3 regions of the Saccharothrix sp. 6-C genome follow, and region 2 is predicted to be linked to each of the others. Evidence: riboswitches for the same ligand, from Rfam matches in the RefSeq annotation. Region 2 holds a riboswitch; each other region holds the start of a gene.
The links. Region 2 has a riboswitch for glycine ahead of gcvT (glycine cleavage system aminomethyltransferase GcvT). Riboswitches for the same ligand answer to the same signal wherever they lie in the genome.
Positions count from the first base shown of each region.

Region 1 (4,606 bases), 340 kb from region 2:
TCGCCCGAGCCGACGCGGTCGATCTCGTGCCGGATCGCGATCATCGCGTCGATGAACCGGTCGATCTCGGCCAGGTCCTCGCTCTCCGTCGGCTCCACCATGAGCGTGCCCGCCACCGGGAACGACATGGTCGGCGCGTGCAGCCCGTAGTCGGCCAGCCGCTTCGCCACGTCGTCCACCGTCACACCGGTCGCCTTGGTGATCGGCCGCAGGTCGAGGATGCACTCGTGGGCCACGAAACCGCCCTCGCCGGTGTAGAGCACGGGGAAGTGCTCGTCCAACCGGCGCGCCACGTAGTTCGCCGCCGCCACCGCGGTCAACGTCGCCCGCCGCAGCCCGTCGCCGCCCATCATCCGCACGTACGCCCACGAGATCGGCAGGATCGACGCCGAACCCCACGGCGCGGCGCTGATCGGGCCGACACCGGTCGCCGGGCCGGCCGCCGGCTGGAGCGGGTGGTTCGGCAGGAACGGCGCCAGGTGCGAGCGCACGCCGATCGGCCCGACGCCCGGGCCACCGCCGCCGTGCGGGATGCAGAACGTCTTGTGCAGGTTCAGGTGCGACACGTCCGACCCGAACTTGCCGTACCGCGCCAGGCCGATCAGCGCGTTGAGGTTCGCGCCGTCCACGTACACCTGGCCGCCCGCGTCGTGCACCAGCCCGCACACCTCGCGCACGGTGTCCTCGTACACGCCGTGCGTCGACGGGTAGGTGATCATGATCGCGGCCAGCGAGTCGCGGTGCGCGTCGATCGTCGAACGCAGGTGCTCGACGTCCACGTTGCCGCGGTCGTCGCACTTGACGACCACGACCCGCATCCCGGCCATCACGGCGGAAGCGGCGTTGGTGCCGTGCGCGCTCGACGGGATCAGGCACACGTCGCGGTGCGAGTCGCCGTTGGCCAGGTGGTAGGCGCGGATCGCCAGCAGCCCCGCGAACTCGCCCTGGCTGCCCGCGTTGGGCTGCAACGACACCGCGTCGTAGCCGGTCACCTCGGCCAGCCACCGCTCCAGGTCCGCGACGATCGTCAGCAGGCCGGCGGCGTCCGACGCGGGCGCGAACGGGTGCAGGTCGGCGAACTCCGGCCACGTCACGGGCTCCATCTCGGCCGTGGCGTTGAGCTTCATCGTGCACGAGCCCAGCGGGATCATGCTGCGGTCCAGCGCCACGTCCTTGTCCGACAGCGCGCGCAGGTAGCGCAGCAGCGCGGTCTCGGAGCGGTGCGCGTGGAACACCGGGTGGGTCAGGTAGTCGCTGGTGCGGCGCAGGTCGGCGGGGATGCCGTCGGCGGTGTCGGCGTCCAGGCCGTCCACGTCGCCGACCGTCACGCCGAACGCCTGCCACACCGCGACGAGGTGCTCGCGCGTGGTGGTCTCGTCGCACGCGATCGACACCACGTCCTCGTCGACCTGCCACAGGTTCACGCCGAGGTCGCGGGCGGCGGAGACGACGGCGGCGGCGCGGCCCTCCACACGGGCGCGCACGGTGTCGAAGAACTCGCCGTGCACGACCTCGACGCCGCCCTCCAGCAGCCCGGCGGCCAGCACGGTCGCCATCCGGTGGGCGCGGGTCGCGATGGCCTTCAGCCCTTCCGGGCCGTGGTACACCGCGTACATCGACGCGATCACCGCGAGCAGCACCTGCGCGGTGCAGATGTTGCTGGTCGCCTTCTCCCGGCGGATGTGCTGCTCACGCGTCTGCAGCGCGAGGCGGTAGGCGAGCGAGCCGTCGGCGTCCACGGACACGCCGACGAGCCGGCCGGGGAGCTGCCGCTCCAAGCCCTGGCGCACGGCCATGTACCCCGCGTGCGGCCCGCCGAACCCGATCGGCACGCCGAACCTCTGCGTGGTGCCGATGACCACGTCCGCGCCGATCTCGCCCGGGGGGCGCAGCAGCGTCAACGCCAGCAGGTCGGCGGCGACGACGGCCTGCGCGCCGGCCTTGTGGATCTCCTCGACGACCGCCGCGTGGTCGCGCACCACGCCGGACGCGCCGGGGTAGGACAGCAGCACGCCGAAGAAGTCGCCGCCGAGGCCGAGGCCCTCGATGCCCTGCGACAGGTCCGCGGTGACGATCTCGATCCCCAGCGGCTCGGCACGCGTCTCGATGACGGCCAGCGTCTGCGGCAGCGTGTCGGCGTCCACCACGAACTTGGTCGACTTCGACCGTCCCGCGCGGCGGACCAGCGTCATCGCCTCGGCGGCGGCGGTGGACTCGTCCAGCATCGACGCGTTGGCCAGCGGCAGACCGGTCAGGTCGGCGACCATCGTCTGGAAGTTGAGCAGCGCTTCGAGGCGGCCCTGGGAGATCTCCGGCTGGTACGGCGTGTACGCCGTGTACCAGGCGGGGCTCTCCAGCACGTTGCGGCGGATCACCGGCGGCGTGGTGGTGCCGTAGTAGCCGAGCCCGATCATCTGCGTCATCGGGCGGTTGCGCGCGGCGAGGGCGCGCAGCTCGGCCAGCGCCTCGGTCTCGGTGGCGGGCGCGGGCAGGTCCAGCACCAGGTCGCGCTCCCGGATCGACTCGGGGACGGCGTGCTGCGCCAGTTCCTCCAGCGAGCCGACGCCGATCACGTCGAGGATGCGGGCCAGCTCGGCGGGCCGCGGGCCCACGTGCCGGTCGGCGAACGGGGTGCCGTGCTCGAGTGCGGCGAGGGGGATGCGGTCCTGCGTCATCGGTGCTGGCCTCCAGGGCTCCGGACAGACTTCTGCCGTTGCCCTCCCCCTCTGTCTTCTGCCCGGCGTCGGGCGCCTGAGAGCTTCACCCGGCTGTCGGGTTTGCACCGTCGGCGGGGTCGGTCGGTGGTGGCCGACCCGCTTTCCAGAGGCGTCTCACCCGCACGGTCCTTGCGCCTGAGAGGTTCCGGGGAGGATTTGCTCCTTCGGCGCCGAGACTGGCTCGGACTCTCCCGCACGGGATAAAGCGACTACGCGCGAAATCGTACCCGGCAGGTGGGTGAACGGCACCGCCGGCGCGACGCGGATCTCACCGCGTGGCGCCGCTCGTCACCTGCCCGCCGGCAGGCCCGGTCAGCCGATGGCCCTGGTCCGGCGGCGACGGGACAGCTCGTCGTTGGCCGGCTCCACGATCTCCGCGCCGTCCGCCCGTTCGGCGGGGAAGTCGTGGATCGTGCCGCTGATCTCCCGCATCGCGCCGGAGACGGCGATCCCGAACACCCCCTGGCCGCCCTGGAGCAGGTCGACCACCTCTTCCGGCGACGTGCACTCGTAGACGGTGGTGCCGTCGCTGAACAGCGTGATCCGGGCCAGGTCCTGCACGCCGCGGCGACGCAGGTGGTCGACCGCGACCCGGATGTTCTGCAACGAGACACCGGTGTCCAGCAGCCGCTTGACGACCTTGAGGACCAGGATGTCCTTGAACGAGTAGAGCCGTTGGCTGCCGGAGCCCTGGGCACTCCTTATCGTCGGGTTGACCAGCCCCGTGCGCGCCCAGTAGTCCAGCTGGCGGTAGGTGATGCCCGCGATCTGGCACGCGGCGGGGCCGCGGTACCCGACCAGTTCGTCCGGCAGCGAGGAGTCCGGGAACAGCTCACCCTGTTCGCCGGATCCGGCCCGGATGGGCGCTTCCTCGACCACGCCTGCCTCCCCTCGGTCCGGTCACGACGACCGGCGACCAACGTGAAGCCGCCGCGGTGTCCGAATCACACCGTGGCAATTCACCTGAGTTCGACGGTAAGACCGCCTAGGGGGCAGGTCAACGCGACGCGCGGGACGTGTCTGACCTCAACGTGAGGTTGAGGTTGAGAGAGTCGGCCGTCGTAAGCCATTCGGGTGACGTTTAGTGATCGTTTAGCCGATCAAGGTTGACGTTGTGTAACCCAGCCGCGTGACCCTCGGAGGGATCACGTGGACCCGATCCACAACGGACCGCACACGCCCGCGAGACGCCGTTCACGGCTCGGGACCGCACGGCTCGGCCCTTCACGACACCGCCCGACCCCATCGGTCCTGTCAAGCACCCGACCCGCTTGTCCCCAGCCGGGCGTGACGCCACCGAGAGGCCGATCCCCGGGTGCGCGGAGCGGACGGACGCGGTCGCAGGGGCCGGCGGGCATGCGGGACTCCGGACCCCCGGACCGCGGCCACCGATCGACCTGGAGCGGGGCCCGGACCCGGACCCGGGTGGACGGACGCTGAACTACGTGTCCGCGCCGCGGAAGTCCTCGGGCGAGACGGAGTCGAGGAACTCGCGGAACTTCTCGACCTCGTCCTCCTGCTCGTCCGGGATGATGAGGCCGGCTTCCGCCAGCACCGACTCCTCCGCGTGGATCGGCACGCCGATCCTCAGCGCCAGCGCCACCGAGTCGCTCGGCCGCGCGGACACCCGGATGTCGCCGTCGAAGACCAGCTCGGCGAAGTACGTGCCTTCTTGCAGGTCCGTGATCCGCACCTGCTCCAACTGCCGGCCGAGTGCCCCGATGACGTCCTTGAGCAGGTCGTGCGTCAACGGCCGGGCAGGACGGACACCTTGCTGCTCCAACGCGATCGCCGTGGCCTCGACCGATCCGATCCAGATCGGCAGGTACCGTTCGCCCTCGGTTTCGCGCAGCAGCAGGATCGGCTGGTTGGCGGGCAGTTCCACCCGC
Region 1 covers NZ_CP064192.1:6,319,984-6,324,589, forward strand. The annotation lists gene gcvP (aminomethyl-transferring glycine dehydrogenase) at 1-2,675, opposite strand, end outside; glycine riboswitch at 2,831-2,921, opposite strand; gene IOD16_RS26475 (MerR family transcriptional regulator) at 3,030-3,596, opposite strand; gene IOD16_RS26480 (bifunctional nuclease family protein) at 4,159-4,606, opposite strand, start outside.
Region 1: it holds a riboswitch for glycine, as region 2 does, so the genes downstream of both, gcvP (aminomethyl-transferring glycine dehydrogenase) here and gcvT (glycine cleavage system aminomethyltransferase GcvT) in region 2, are expected to answer to the same signal.

Region 2 (4,606 bases):
ACCGTGATGCCCACCTCGTGCAGCCGGTCCTCGGCCTGCTTGCCGTCCAGTTCGGACCCCACCAGGTCCACCAGCACGAGGTGCACGTCCGTGCCGCCGGTGAGCACCTTCACACCCGCCGCCGCCGCGTCGGGCTGGGACAGCCGCTCGGCGAGGATCTTCGCGCCCTCGACCGTGCGCCGCTGGCGGTCGGCGAACTCGGGCGACGCGGCGTGCTTGAACGCCACCGCCTTGCCCGCGATCACGTGCTCCAGCGGGCCGCCCTGCTGGCCGGGGAACACCGCCGAGTTGATCTTCTTCGCCAGGTCGGCCTCGTTGGTCAGGATCACGCCGCCGCGGGGGCCGCCGAGGGTCTTGTGCGTGGTCGTGGTCACCACGTGCGCGTGCGGCACGGGGCTCGGGTGCAGGCCCGCCGCCACCAGGCCGGCGAAGTGCGCCATGTCGACCATCAGGTACGCGCCCACCGAGTCGGCGATCCGGCGGAACTCGGCGAAGTCCAACTGGCGCGGGTACGCCGACCAGCCGGCCACGATCAGCTTCGGCTTGTGCTCGGTCGCCAGCCGCTCCACCTCGGCCATGTCGACCCGGCCGTCGGAGTCCGACACGTGGTAGGGCACCACGTGGTAGAGCTTGCCGGAGAAGTTGATCCGCATGCCGTGGGTGAGGTGGCCGCCGTGCGCGAGGTCGAGGCCCAGGATCGTGTCCCCCGGCTGGAGCAGGGCGAACATCGCGCACGCGTTGGCCTGCGCGCCCGAGTGCGGCTGCACGTTCGCGAAGCCCGCGCCGAACAGCGCCTTGACCCGCTCGATCGCCAGCCGCTCGATCACGTCGACGTTCTCGCAGCCGCCGTAGTAGCGGCGGCCCGGGTAGCCCTCGGCGTACTTGTTCGTCAGCACCGACCCCTGCGCCTGGAGCACCGACACCGGCGTGAAGTTCTCCGAGGCGATCATCTCCAGCGTGCTCTGCTGCCGGTGCAGCTCGGCGGCGACGGCGTCCGCGACCTCCGGGTCGAACTCCGCGAGGGAGGTGTTGAAGTGCTCGGACATGTGTGGGGTCTCCCTTACGAGGTGCGCTTGTAGAAGGGCAGTGCGACGACTTCGACCGGCTCGTGCCTGCCGCGGACGTCCACCGAGAGCCGCGTGCCCGGCTCGGTGTTGCCGACGGTGACGTACGCCATCGCCACCGAGTAGCCCAGGGTCGGCGACAACGCGCCGCTGGTCACCTCGCCGATCCGGGCGCCGGAGGCGTCCAGCACCGGGTAGCCGTGCCGCGGCGCGCGGCGCGAGGCGGTCTTCAGGCCGACCAGCACCTGCTCGGCGCCCCGCTCGGCGACGGCGGCCAGCGCCTCGCGGCCGACGAAGTCACCCGGCTTGTCCAGCTTCACCACCCGGCCCAGGTTCGCCTGGAACGGCGTGCGGTCGCGGCCCAGCTCGTTGCCGTACAGCGGCATGCCCGCCTCCAGCCGCAGCGTGTCGCGGCAGCCGAGGCCGGCGGGCTTGAGGTCGTGCGGCGCGCCCGCCTCGAGCAGGGCCTGCCAGACGTGCGCGGCGTCGTCCGGGGCGACGAACAGCTCGAAGCCGTCCTCGCCGGTGTAGCCGGTGCGGGCCAGCAGCACGGGCTTGCCGGCGACCTCGGTCGGGTACGACGCGTAGTACTTCACCGCGGCCAGGTCGGTCGGTGTGAGGCCGGCGAGGATGGCGGTGGCCTTCGGGCCCTGCACGGCGAGCAGCGCGTAGTCGGTCGAGGCGTCCGTGACGGTCGCGTCGAAGCCCTCGGCCCGCTCGACCAGGGCCGCGTGCACGACGGCGGCGTTGGAGGCGTTGGCCACGACGAGGTACTCGTCGTGGCCGGCCGACGTGCGTCCCCCGGCGGTGGGCGCGGAGGGGTCGAGGCGGTACACGATCAGGTCGTCGATCACCCCGCCGTCGGCCTCGCAGATCATCGTGTAGCGGGCGCGGCCGACGCCGATCGCGGACGCGTGGCCGACCAGGGCGTGGTCCAGCGCGGCGCCCGCCTCCGGGCCGGTGAGCAGGATCTCACCCATGTGGGTCAGGTCGAACAGGCCCGCCGACGTGCGCACCGCGTGGTGCTCGGCCAGCTCGCTGTCGTAGCGCAGCGGCATCCGCCAGCCCGCGAAGTCGGTGAACATGGCCCCCAACGCCTCGTGTTCGGCGTGCAGGGGCGTGCGGCGGCTTTCCATCAGGCGGGCCCTCCCTGGGTGCGGACATGCCGATGGGCCGACCGGTCGGGTCGACGGGCGGGCACGTCCGAGAGATTCACGAGCGAAAGGATGACACGGTCCACCGGAGACTCCTCGTCGAGTGAGCCTCCCCCTCTGCCATGAGCCTGAGAGCTTCGCCACCGGGTGAGGGCGGCTTGCACCGTGGGCGAGGCGCACCGGGTGCGCCTGCTTTCCAGAGTTGCCTTCGTCGCGCGGTACCTGGGCCTGAGAGATTCCGGGGAGGAGTTGCTCCTTCGGCGCCCCGCTCGGGGACTCTCCCGCGCGACATCGACGGCCGTGTTCAGTTGGTACCGCCAGACGCTAGGGGTGCCCGGCGGGCGGGGTCAAGCCCGGTCACAGGCTCTTCTCGGCCCGGACGCTCTCGACCACCTTGCGCTCGGCGTAGAACGACACGAACGGGATCGTGCCCGCGAGCAGCACCAGCACCGTGCCCTTGATCGACCAGCGGGACTTGAGCGCGAGGTCGACGGTGAGCACCAGGTACACCGCGTAGAGGAAGCCGTGGATGGGGCCGATGACCTGCACCATGCCCGCGTTGCCGCCCGCGTACTTGGCGATCATGCCGACCACGAGCAGCAGCAGGCCGACACCGACCACGTAAGCCATGAACCGGAACCTGGTCAACGCGCCGCTCATCGCCCTACCTTCGCTCACCGCTGGTCCCGCGCGTTGAGTTCGGCGAGCATGCGGTTGTAGGCCGCGAGCTCTTCGTCCTCGTCGTCCCGCACGGGCGCTCTGACGGGCTCAACGGTAACGACCGGCCGCGACGGCGCGGCCACCGGCTCCGGCGCGGCCTCGTCGGCGGCCTCGGCCCGGCGGCGGGCGTCCAGCCTGCGGATGCGCCACACCATGAACGCGGGGAAGAGGCCGAACAGCGGCCACTGGAACACGTAACCCAGGTTCTGGAACGTGCCGCCGGCCTGGGAGAACCGGTCCCACTGCCAGTAGGCCAGGCCGCAGCACACGACCAGCGACGCCAGGCAGACGGCCCCGATGGCCAGGCGCTGGGGGGTGATGAGGCCTCGCACGCCTCAAGAGTACTTCGCACGGGGCTGGGGCTCCCCGCACGGGAGCCCGCACCCTCCACGGTGAGGGCTCCTCGACCTCAGGAGCCCGCCCCGACTCGTCGGACCTAGGCCACGCCGTCCCGGCGTTGCCTCTGCAACCTGGCCACGCACCAGGCCGCCGCGCTACCCCGACGCAGGTGCTGGAGCACCGTCATCGGGCCGAGGCGACGACCGAGGTCGGCGGGCGAGAGCCCGGCCGCCCGGTAGTCGAGAGCGCGCTGGTCCAGCGGGCTGATGCCCGCGTCCCACCACTGCTCCGCCTCGGACAGGTCGCCCACCAGCTGCCAGTAGCTGGCGGCCGCGGCGAGCAGGGGCTCGGGCACCTCGGGCGCCCGCTTCCGCATCGCCGCCACGTACGCCGGATCCGCGGACTCGACCTTCACCAGGCCGCGGGGACCGCCATTCGCCCGCTGCACCGGGATCCCCGGCGCGGACGGCGGCGCTTCCGCGAGCCACGCGTCCTTGATCCGGTTCACCTCCTGCAGCTCGGCGTCGTCCGAGCGCTCAGCCGCCCACTGCCGCAACAGCTCGTCGACTCCGGAGTCCTCGACCATTCTGCCTCCTCATCGGTCGAAGATCAGCCAATGCGACGCACCGTATTAGCGGGTACCGACAACCGCTAGACCCTGGTTTGTCAAAAACCCTGTTACCAGGGCGTTATAGCCCTCATTCCACCCGTACGGTGCAACGTTCGAGGGCCGTGGTCACCGATCGTGACCGCATTGAGCGGAGTTCGCGGGGCTGCCGCGCGTCCCCTAGGCGAAGAGGCTGCGAACGAAGGTGATGATCGACTCGGCGCCGGACTGGAGCCACCCGACCGCGGTCCGCACCGCTTCGGCGGACTCGTTCGGCTGGGTGATCAGGAGGAACAGCACCAGCGCGACCGCCGCCAGCGTCACCACCTTCTTGACGTTCACTGATCGGTCTCCGTCCGTCCGACTGGGAGGTGCGGCCGTGCGCCGCACCGGTCGTGTCAACGGCCATGGTCCCTCATTCACCCGGATGATGACGATCGAACCCGCCGCCGTCCCTCGACCGGTCGCACGAACACCACGCAACCACGCCTGAGGGACCCCGAGCGTCACCCGAACGGACGATCAAGGGGACCAGTGGTCCCGCCGATCACCAAGGTACGGGCCACTCGCCCACCCCCTGGCACGGACACCGAGGTTCTTCAGACACTGCCACCTCTGCACAGCCCATCACCTGATTGCGCCGAAGCACGCACCGAGCGTGACAAAGGTCGATGACGGCTGCCTCTCATTTCCGTTACCCCTTCAGGTGATTTCGCGCGCCT
Region 2 covers NZ_CP064192.1:6,655,952-6,660,557, forward strand. The annotation lists gene glyA (serine hydroxymethyltransferase) at 1-1,046, opposite strand, end outside; gene gcvT (glycine cleavage system aminomethyltransferase GcvT) at 1,061-2,203, opposite strand; glycine riboswitch at 2,329-2,423, opposite strand; glycine riboswitch at 2,425-2,512, opposite strand; gene IOD16_RS28065 (DUF3817 domain-containing protein) at 2,576-2,878, opposite strand; gene IOD16_RS28070 (hypothetical protein) at 2,893-3,270, opposite strand; gene IOD16_RS28075 (helix-turn-helix transcriptional regulator) at 3,375-3,863, opposite strand; gene IOD16_RS28080 (hypothetical protein) at 4,065-4,226, opposite strand.

Region 3 (4,606 bases), 780 kb from region 2:
CGCTGTGCGTGTCCGCCGGCTTCACGCCACTGGAGGGCGTCACGCCCAGCACGTGGTCGTTGGGCAGCGTGGTCGTGCTGCCCGGGTTGGTGCTCGTCGTCGGCGGCTTGGCGGGTTTGCGGCGTGGCTGAGCACCCGACCGCGTCGCTGGACGACGTGGTGCACCAGAAGCACCGGCTGGGCATCCTCACCGTGGCGGCGGAGGCGAAGCGGGTCGAGTTCGGCTACCTGCGGTCGACCCTGGAGCTGACCGCGGGCAACCTGTCGCGGCACATCGCGGTGCTGGAGCAGGCCGGGCTGGTCTCGGTGGAGAAGGGGTACGACGGCAAGCGGCCCCGGACGTGGGTCCGGGTGACGGCGGCGGGCGTGACCGCGCTGGCGGCGGAGATGACGGCCCTGCGTGCGCTCGTCGAACGGCACGTAGCCTCGCGGGCATGAGCATCCACGACATCCCGCTGCGCACGCTGTCCGGTGAGCCGTCGAGCCTGGGCGAGTTGGCCGGCAAGGCGGTGCTGGTGGTGAACGTCGCCTCGAAGTGCGGGCTGACGCCCCAGTACCAGGGCCTGGAGCGGTTGCAGGAGCGGTACGCGGCCCAGGGGTTCTCCGTGGTCGGGTTCCCGTGCAACCAGTTCGCCGGGCAGGAGCCGGGCACGGCGGAGGAGATCGCCACGTTCTGCTCCACCACCTACGGCGTCACGTTCCCGCTGTTCGAGAAGGTCGAGGTGAACGGCCCGTCCCGGCACCCGCTGTACACCGAGCTGACGGCGTTCGCGGACACCGACGGCGCGGCCGGCGACGTGCAGTGGAACTTCGAGAAGTTCCTGCTGGCCCCGTCCGGCGAGGTCGTCGCGAGGTTCCGGCCGCGCACCGAGCCCGAGGACGAGGCCGTCGTCAAGGCGATCGAGGCCGTCCTGCCCTGACCAGGCGGGCGTGCGAGGCGGCCGTCCACCGCCTCCCACGCCCCAGGTCAGCACTCGATGACGTTCACGGCCAGGCCGCCGCGGGCCGTCTCCTTGTACTTGACCTTCATGTCCTTGCCCGTCTCACGCATGGTCTTGATGACCTTGTCCAAGGAGACGAAGTGCGAGCCGTCGCCGCGCAACGCCATCCGCGCCGCGGTGATCGCCTTGATCGACGCCAACGCGTTGCGCTCGATGCACGGGATCTGGACCAGTCCCCCGATCGGGTCGCACGTGAGCCCCAGGTTGTGCTCCATGGCGATCTCGGCCGCGTTCTCCACCTGCTCCGGCGTGCCGCCCATGACCTCGGCCAGCCCGCCCGCCGCCATCGAGCACGCCGAGCCGACCTCGCCCTGGCACCCGACCTCGGCGCCGGAGATCGAGGCGTTCTCCTTGAACAGCACGCCGACCGCGCCCGCCGTCAGCAGGAACCGCACCACGCCGTCGTCGGACGCGCCCGGCACGAAGCGGGTGTAGTAGTGCAGCACGGCGGGCACGATGCCGGCCGCGCCGTTGGTCGGCGCGGTCACCACGCGGCCGCCGGCGGCGTTCTCCTCGTTCACCGCCAACGCGAACAGCGTCACCCAGTCCATCACCCGCAACGGGTCGGTGGCGTAGTGCTCGGCGGTCATCCGCTGCCGCATCTCGGCCGCGCGCCGCCGCACCTTCAGGCCACCGGGCAGCACGCCGGTCTGCGTGCAGCCGCGCTCGACGCACTGCTGCATCACCTCCCAGATCCCCAGCAGCCCCGAGCGCACCGACCGCTCGTCGCGCCACGACAGCTCGTTGGCCAGCATGACCTCGCTGATCGACAGGCCGGTCTCCCGGCACCGCGCCAGCAGCTCGTCACCCGTCCGGAACGGGTGCGCGACCGGTGTCTCGTCGGCCTTGATCCGGTCGGCGCCGGTGGCCGTGTCGTCCACCACGAACCCGCCGCCGACGGAGTAGTACACCGCCGAGTCGACCACGGCGGCACCCGAGTGGGCGGTGAAGCTCATGCCGTTGGGGTGCAGCGGCAACGACTTGCGCCGGTGCATCACCAGGTCGGTGTCCTCGGTGAACGCGATCTCCCGCGCGCCGGCCAGCCGCAGCCGTCCCGTGGCGCGGATCTCCGCCACCCGCCGTTCGGCCTCTTCGGGGTCGACCTCCTCCGGCCGGGAGCCCTCCAGGCCGAGCAGCACCGCTTTGGGGCTGCCGTGCCCGTGCCCGGTCGCGCCGAGCGAGCCGAACAGCTCCACGTGCACCCGGTCGACCGAGGCCGCCGAGGGCCGAAGCCGTTGCGCGAACATCATCGCCGCGCGCATCGGGCCCACCGTGTGCGAGCTCGACGGTCCGATGCCCACGGAGAACAGGTCGAACACGCTGATCGCCATGACGTCAGTCCCCGGTCAGTTCCGCGTACTTCACCGCGGTCAGCAGCCCGGACGCGTCGGTCACGGCCACCTTGAACAGCCAACCGGCCCCGTACGGGTCGTTGTTGATCAACGAGGGGTCGCGCACGGCAGTCGGGTTGACCTCCACCACCTCGCCGCTGACCGGCGCGTACAGGTCGCTGACCGACTTGGTCGACTCCAGCTCGCCGCACACCTGGCCGGACGTCACCACGGCGCCCACCTCGGGCAGCTCCACGAACACGATGTCACCCAACGAGTCCGCCGCGTACGACGTGATGCCGACCGCCACGGGCTCTTGGGTACCCGGCGCCCAGTCCACCCACTCGTGTTCTGGCGTGTACAGCAGGTTGTCCGGATAAGTCACGACAGCGCTCCCTCACGGCAAGGTCCACCAGAGCCCCACTCTGTCCTGGGACCTGAGAGCTTCGCCGGGGTGTCGCGACGGCTGACCGTCGGTCCGACCCGGCTTGCACCGTGGGTGCGCGCGGTTGGGCGCGCTTTCCAGAGTCGCCTCACCCGAGCGGTTCTCGCTGCCTGAGAGTGTGCGGGGTACTTGCTCCTTCGGCGCCCCGGCACGTTCACCGAGGTCTCTCCCGCGCGGGTTCCGGCGCTCCTGGCGCGCCGCGGCCGATGTTCAGTTGGTTGGCCCGCACGCTAGGTGCCGGGCCCGACGGGTGTCAACGCGCCACCGGGCTTGTTCGATCAGCACAACGCCGAACCGGCCCGTTGGTGCCGGCGGCACGATGACACCGAATACCCGTTACCGGACCTTTGGTGTAACAACGGCCGAAGGAGCCCACCGTGCGGATCGCCGTCCCCCGTGAGATCAAGAACCACGAGTACCGCGTCGCGCTGACCCCGGCGGGCGCCCACGAGCTGACCCAGCGCGGCCACGACGTGGTGGTCGAGGCCGGCGCGGGCCTCGGTTCGGCCATCACCGACGAGGAGTACCTGGCCGCGGGCGCGAAGGTGCTGCCCGGCGCGGACGACGTGTGGGCCGAGGGCGACCTGGTGCTCAAGGTCAAGGAGCCGATCGCCGAGGAGTACCCGCGGCTGCGCAAGGGCCAGGTCCTGTTCACGTACCTGCACCTGGCCGCCGACCGGCCGCTGACGCAGGCGTTGCTGGACTCCGGCACCACCGCCGTCGCCTACGAGACCGTGCAGACGCCGAACGGCGCCCTGCCGCTGCTGGCGCCGATGTCCGAGGTGGCGGGCAGGCTCGCGCCGCAGGTGGGCGCGTACTCGCTGATGAAGCCGTCCGGCGGGCGCGGCGTGCTGCCCGGCGGCGTGCCGGGCGTGCACCCGGCGCGGGTGGTCGTGATCGGCGGCGGCGTGGCGGGCCTCAACGCGGCGGCGATCGCCGTCGGCATGGGCGCGGACGTGCAGGTCCTGGACACCAGCGTGGACCGGCTGCGCCACATCGACGCGCTCTACCAGGGCCGCCTGCGCACCGTGACGTCCAACCGGTACGCGGTCGAGGAGGCCGTCCGCGAGGCGGACCTGGTCATCGGCGCGGTGCTGGTGCCCGGCGCGAAGGCGCCGAAGCTCGTCGGCAACGACCTGGTGGCCGACATGAAGCCCGGCTCGGTCCTCGTGGACATCGCGATCGACCAGGGCGGCTGCTTCGCCGACTCGCGGCCGACCACGCACGCCGACCCGACCTACCAGGTGCACGACACCGTCTTCTACTGCGTGGCGAACATGCCCGGCGCCGTGCCGCGCACGTCGACCTACGCGCTGACCAACGTGACGCTGCCGTACGCCGTGGCGCTGGCCGACCTGGGCTGGGAGGCCGCGCTGCGGGCGGACGCGTCGCTGGCGCTCGGCCTGAACGCGCACGAGGGCCTGCTGACGAACCTGCCGGTCGCGCAGGCGCACGGGATGACCCACACGCCGGTCGACCTCTGACACCCCGCTACCGCGAAGGGCCCCGCTCACGTGCTGTGAGCGGGGCCCTTCGGTGAGAAAGACGGCCCGCTCAACCAGCCTGGGGGTCACTGGGAGCGGGCCGCGTGACCAATCTTAGCCGGGAACAGGGGTCCCTGCCCAGCGACCCCACCGATCCGGCGCACATTTCGCCCGGCGGTGGCGACACGCTGTGTGCGCGCTCAAGCAATCGAGTGAACTTGGGTGATAACGGGTAAGTCACGACGCCCTCGCGACCGATGCACAGGGCGGGAACCCCGCAGCTACGGAGCGGGGTCGTCCGCTCGCGCGGCGCTCCGCCGCGCCACCTCCGATCGGAGCGCAGAT
Region 3 covers NZ_CP064192.1:7,438,030-7,442,635, forward strand. The annotation lists gene IOD16_RS31835 (hypothetical protein) at 1-131, shown strand, start outside; gene IOD16_RS31840 (transcriptional regulator) at 124-438, shown strand; gene IOD16_RS31845 (glutathione peroxidase) at 435-920, shown strand; gene IOD16_RS31850 (L-serine ammonia-lyase) at 968-2,332, opposite strand; gene gcvH (glycine cleavage system protein GcvH) at 2,337-2,717, opposite strand; glycine riboswitch at 2,865-2,959, opposite strand; gene ald (alanine dehydrogenase) at 3,155-4,261, shown strand; gene IOD16_RS31865 (hypothetical protein) at 4,605-4,606, shown strand, end outside.
Region 3: it holds a riboswitch for glycine, as region 2 does, so the genes downstream of both, gcvH (glycine cleavage system protein GcvH) here and gcvT (glycine cleavage system aminomethyltransferase GcvT) in region 2, are expected to answer to the same signal.